Regions from separate parts of the Bacillus sp. FG16 genome, predicted to be linked through region 1. Evidence: riboswitches for the same ligand, from Rfam matches in the RefSeq annotation. Region 1 holds a riboswitch; the other holds the start of a gene.
What was found. A riboswitch is a leader RNA that binds a small molecule or an ion and turns the genes downstream of it on or off. The one in region 1 is predicted to bind S-adenosylmethionine.
Positions count from the first base shown of each region.

Region 2: another riboswitch for S-adenosylmethionine. It lies ahead of ACODS7_RS22765 (cyclase family protein); the one in region 1 lies ahead of metI (cystathionine gamma-synthase/O-acetylhomoserine thiolyase).

Region 1 covers NZ_JBMDKC010000004.1:6,406-9,603, forward strand. The annotation lists gene ACODS7_RS02720 (bifunctional homocysteine S-methyltransferase/methylenetetrahydrofolate reductase) at 1-1,477, opposite strand, end outside; SAM riboswitch class I at 1,548-1,657, opposite strand; SAM riboswitch class I at 1,861-1,971, shown strand; gene metI (cystathionine gamma-synthase/O-acetylhomoserine thiolyase) at 2,066-3,178, shown strand; partial or broken gene metC (cystathionine beta-lyase) at 3,175-3,198, shown strand, end outside.
Region 2 covers NZ_JBMDKC010000075.1:482-3,679, reverse strand. The annotation lists gene ACODS7_RS22770 (hypothetical protein) at 219-599, shown strand; gene ACODS7_RS22765 (cyclase family protein) at 627-1,259, opposite strand; SAM riboswitch class I at 1,345-1,457, opposite strand; gene ACODS7_RS22760 (PRK06851 family protein) at 1,607-2,716, shown strand; gene ACODS7_RS22755 (nucleotidyltransferase domain-containing protein) at 2,829-3,198, shown strand, end outside.

The DNA of each region.
Region 1 (3,198 bases):
TTAAAAAATATTCCGCTCCAGCATCTATTTTTCGTTCCATTCGCTTAACCGCTGCTTTTAAGTGCCTCACGTGAGGATTAAATGCGCCGCCTACAGAAAACCTTGTCGCCGGTCCAATTGATTTCCCTAAAATTGAACGTCCATCGTTCATTTCTTTAATCATTTTAATGAGCTCAATAGAGGACAAATCGTATACAGAAGTTGCACCGGGAAAATCACCAACGCGCGCTGGATCACCAGTCAAAGCTAACACTTCTTCCATCCCTAACGCCGATAAACCTAACAAATGAGATTGTAGTCCAATGACGTTATGATCTCTACACGTTAAATGTGTCAATACCGGGATATCATGCTTCGTTAATAACGCACCCATCGCCATATTAGAAATACGAGGCGATGCTAATGAATTATCTGCTAGAGTAATAGCATCTGCTCCCGCTCTTTTTAACGCTCTTGCTCCTTCAAAAAAACGCTGTGTATCTAACGTTTTCGGTGGATCTAATTCCACTACAACTGTCGTTTGTTTTTTCGCTTTCTCTGCTAGAGTGACGTGAGCCTTCGAACGTTTCTCATGCGTATGAACGACTTTCGGCCTTTGAATAGTGTCTTTTTCTATTACAGGTGTAACATTCGCAACAGCGCGCTTCATACTTTGAATATGTTCTGGAGTCGTACCACAACAACCACCTAACAACCGAATACCTTGCTCAATAAATCTCGGTGTCATCGCCTCAAAATAAGCTGGGCTTCCCTCATATACGTAACGTCCCTCCACATAATTCGGGAGACCTGCATTTGGGTATGCTGATAAATAGCCATTTTGCGGAATCGATATCATTTTGAAAGCCTCTGTCATATGAAGCGGCCCTAGTTGACAATTCAATCCAACAACATTTGCACCGTAATCTATAAGTTGCTTTAATATTTCATTGACATCATTTCCATTTTGAGTCGTACCTGCTTCATGTAACGCTAATTGAGCAACAATTGGAATGTTCGTTTGCTTACGCAATACTTTAACGGCATGCAGTAATTCAAATTCATCGTAAAAAGTTTCTAATAGTAATCCATCAACTTGTTCTTCTAGTAAAGCCCCTGCCTGTTCAAGTAGCATAAACTCCCTTTCCATATCAGTCGTTGTAACGGCTCCGATATGTTTCATACCACCAATTGTTCCTAAAATTGCATTTCTGTCCGTAACAGATGCTTTCGCCAGCTTTACTGCCGCTCTATTAATTTCTGTAACTTGATTTTCTAAGCCATACATACGTAATTTCGCCTCATTTGCTCCATACGTATTCGTTTGAATTACATCTGCTCCAGCAGCTACATATTGTTTATGAATCGATATAATTAAGTCTGGATCAGATACATTCAATTCTTCAAAGCTACTTTGCAAACCATGTGAATGCAATAACGTCCCAACCGCACCATCACCTATTACAATTCCTTTTGATAATAAATCTAGTAACTTCACGAATCTCCCTCATTTCTATCAATATAAAAACCCCCTCTTCACTTTGAAGAGGGGGACATAATCGTTCCTCCTCTTATTATGCAAAACATTCGTTTTGCAGGTATTAGCACCGTTTCAAACATTTCGTTTGAAGGTTGCCGGGTTTCACAGGGCCTTTCCCTCCACCGCTCTCAATAAGAGTTGTCTTTATTATTTTATTTATGTAGCTAAAAGGAAATGCGTTCCCCTTTTAACAATGTTTGTTAATTTTTTAATAAATTTAGCATGCACAAAAGTAAAAGTCAATGACACTTGCGGAAAAATAAAAATTATTTAAAATAGAGTTGCAATTCAATTATCTTTTGTTGTAAAGTTAAAAACATAATAAAAATTTCATACGAACATTCTTATCTAGAGAGGTAGAGGGACTGGCCCTGTGACGCCTCAGCAACCATTAACATTTTGTTAATAAGGTGCTAATTCCAGCAAATTGTGAAAGATTTGACAGATGAGAAGAAGACTCTATTCAAACCGAAAGCCTTCTTCTTAGAAGGCTTTTTTTATTTTATATTCAGTTAATGTTTCAATTTAAAAAGGAGGAATTTTCACATGTCAACAATCGAAACAAAGCTAGCACAAATCGGCAATCGCAGTGAAACTACAACAGGAACGGTTAATCCACCAGTTTATTTCTCAACCGCTTATCGTCACGAAGGAATTGGTAAATCTACTGGCTTTGACTATTCACGAACTGGCAATCCAACTCGCGGTCTTTTAGAACAGGCGATCGCAGACTTAGAATATGGCGAACAAGGTTATGCCTGTAGTTCAGGGATGGCAGCTGTTCTCCTCGTCCTTTCTCTATTCCGCTCTGGAGACGAACTTATTGTATCTGAAGATTTATACGGGGGAACGTATCGATTATTTTCTGAACATGAAAAAAAGTGGAATGTTCGATGTAGATACGTAAATACACAGTCTATTAAACAAATTGAGCAAGCTATCACAACTGAAACGAAGGCTATTTTCATAGAAACTCCAACTAATCCATTAATGCAAGTTACTGATATTGCTGCTGTCGCAACTGTAGCGAAAAGGCACGGACTACTTCTTATTGTAGACAACACATTCTACACACCTTATATACAGCAACCATTAACAGAAGGTGCCGACATTGTACTTCATAGCGCAACGAAATATTTAGGGGGGCATAACGATGTACTAAGCGGACTTGTCGTTGCAAAAGGAAAGGAACTTTGTGAGGAAATCGCCCATTATCATAATGCATCAGGTGCGGTCTTAAGCCCATTTGACTCATGGTTATTAATTCGCGGTATGAAAACGTTAGCGCTTCGCATGAGACAACATGAAGAAAATGCGAAAGCAGTTGTTGCGTATTTAAATGATGAAGACGGGGTGACAGATGTATTTTATCCAGGAAGAGGCGGCATGATTTCATTCCGCCTTAAAGATGAAGCTTGGATCAATCCATTCTTACAATCTTTATCCTTAATTACATTTGCCGAAAGTCTCGGTGGTGTAGAAAGTTTAATGACTTATCCAGCAACGCAGACACATGCTGATATTCCTGAAGAAATTAGAACAGCAAACGGTGTATGTAATCGTCTTCTTCGATTCTCCGTTGGCATTGAAAATAGTAACGATTTAATTCAAGACTTAAAGCAAGCCATTAAACTCGTAAAAGAAGGTGTAAGAATATGAGTTATTCTATAGATACACTC
Region 2 (3,198 bases), on a different contig from region 1:
AAAAGATTTTTCAGAAAAGTGTTCTTGTTGTGTAAATATAAACATTTTATAAAATGTTTCAAGAAGGGTTTTTTTTATAAAATACTTCGTTTATAATGGAGGAAAATATCGACATGAGATTGGTTGCTCATGTAACGGTTCAGTAGTGTTACGAAAAGATAAGAAGGGGTGCACGCGCATCCTTTTTTCTATGCAGATATTATGAAAGAGGTGGTATGATGGAATTAACATTAAATTCGACTGTATGTTTACATACAATTCAATTTCGAAAAGAGCAAAAGAATTATATTGTAAAAGATACAATTACAGGAGAAAAATATGAAATGCCGCCACTTTGGATTGATGCACTAGCAATGATGCGTGACGGTTTTTTATTGGGTGAAATTGAGGAGAAATTAAAAGAAGAGTATCCAGCTGAAGAAGTAAATATGTTAGCGTTCACGAGGCAATTGTTAGAGTTGGAACTTGTTGAAATGGTAGATGGTGAAGAGATAGCTTGCACAAAGAAGAAAGAGATTGATTGTTTAGCTTGGGTACGTCCTCGTGTGGAACAATTCTTTCTTAATTTAAATAGAAAATATAGAAGCAAAGGTCAGTAATGACCTTTGCTTTTTTTGTAGCTCCATTTAAAAAATAACAGCAAATGCTCTTGCGAAAGCACCGTCACTATTTTTAATTTTTAAAGGTGCTGCTGAGAAAAAGAAACGTTTTGCTTCGATAGCATCTAGATTTGTTAAGTTTTCAATTAAATAAATATTATTCCCTAATAATATGTGATGAATCGGTGATGTTTCTGTTGTAACTTCATCAGGAGAAATGAAATCTAAACCGATAGATTTTACTTTTAATTGAACTAGTTCTTCAGCTAATTCTTCAGAAAGATAAAATGCTTCTTTCTCATAAGCTTCTGTATTCCATTTAGTGGATAGATTGGAATGAAAAATAACAATATCACCTTCTTTTATGTCAGTATTATGCAATACTGCCTTAGGTAATTTTCGCTCTTGAATATGTGTTACATCTATAAGAACAGCTTCGCCTACAAATTGATCTAGCGGTAATTGATCAATAGTTGTTGCTCCTGAAATAAAATGCGCAGGAGCATCACAATGCGTGCCAACATGAACGACAGAATGAAAATCTGTAACTTGATAGCCTGCTTCTTCAACGCTTGTAACAGCTTCTAGTTGTATTTTAGGTGTTCCAGGAAATTGAGACATATTATTTTCAAATGTTTGCGATAGATCAATTACTTTCATTTTACATACCTCCAATATATGTTTTTCAAATAATAAAAAGCTCATCCTTCAGTATCAAGAAAGATGAGCTTTACATGCTAGTTGAGTTTTATCTTCCAAAATGCAATGCATTTTGCAGGAATTAGCACCTATTCAGTTTGTATAAACTGAGGTTGCTGGGCTTCAAAGGGCCGGTCCCTCTGCCTCTCTTGATAAAGAAGTATTCAGTTTTTAAAATCGGAATTTTCCGATAGTTAAATTGTAATTCATTTCCTTTTTGCGTGCAATATAAAATAGGTATTCACCCAAATAAAGCTGCTCGCATATTGTAGCTTATGTAAATAGAATGCTGCGAAGGAGTGAGTGCAGTGACAGGAAATGTACTGAATTACTATGCTGGTGGTAATACAGCTAGGGGATTTCACAATTTATACGAAGAGAATTTAAAAGGATTAGACAGATTATTTATCTTAAAGGGTGGCCCAGGAACGGGAAAATCTTCTTTAATAAAGGCAATAGGTCGTGAATGGGTTGGAAAAGGATACGATATTGAATTTTTACATTGTTCTTCTGACAATAAATCGGTTGATGGTGTAATTATCCCAAAATTAAAAGCAGGAATTGTTGATGGGACATCGCCGCATGTTATTGAGCCAAAAATGCCAGGAGTTGTTGAAGAGTATATAAATTTAGGAATTGCTTGGGACTCAGATAAACTAAGGAAGCAGAAGTTAGAAATTGAAAGATTTGTTTCAGAAGCAAGCAAAGCTTTTCAGTCTGCTTACGCACGTTTTAAAGAGGCATTGGTTATACATGATGAGTGGGAGAAGATATATATTGATAATATAGATTTTAATAAAGCAAATGAACTAACCGATCAGCTAATCCAGAAATTATTTGCAGATAAAGGCGGGAGACAATCGCTTGTAAAACATCGTTTTTTAGGAGCTGCTACACCGAAAGGGGCAGTTGATTTTGTTCCTAATTTAACAGAAGGGTTACCACATCGTTATTTTATAAAAGGGCGCCCAGGCTCTGGAAAATCAACGATGCTCAAAAAGTTAGCTAAGGCAGCTGAAGAAAAAGGGTTTGAAGTTGAAGTATATCATTGCGGATTTGACCCGAATAGTCTTGATATGGTTATCGTAAGAGAATTAGGCTTTGCAATTTTTGATAGCACCGCACCACATGAATATTTTCCAAGTCGCGAGGGTGATGAAATTATTGATATGTATGCCCTTATTGTTACGCCAGGGACGGATGAGAAATATGCGAAGGAAATTCGTGATGTTTCCATTCAATATAAAGCAAAAATGAATGAGGCGATGTCTTTCTTAGCGAAAGCAAAATCGGTTCGTGATAAATTAGAACGAATTTATATTGCTGCTATGGATTTTTCAATAGTAGATGCATATAAAGATGAGATTCAAAAAGAGTTTGAACGAATTGCTACTACTGTAATCGAAAAGCAACAATAGATGTTCCGTTTTGCTGTCAGTAATTTCTGACAGTTTTTTTAGTATGTAGTAAAATTAGTAGTGTATTTGTCGAATTTCCAAGGAAATAATCAAAAAATAGAGGTGTTATGAAATGAGAGAGAAAATCGAGTTGGAGTTAGAAAGAATTGAAAAAGAGAATGATGTGAAAATTTTATTTGCGGTAGAATCAGGGAGTCGTGCTTGGGGGTTTCCATCGAAAGATAGCGATTATGATGTTAGGTTTGTTTATATACATCCGGTAGAATGGTATTTATCAATTCATGATAAACGAGATGTAATTGAATATCCAATTAGTGATGATTTAGATATAAGTGGTTGGGATATTAGAAAGGCATTGCAACTATTCGCGAAGTCGAACCCAGCTTTACTTGAGTGGATTCGATCACCAATTTTTTATTCGAAAAACTCTAATTTTCCAGAACTACTTCAACAGATGAGTGAGAAGAATTTTGATCCAAAAG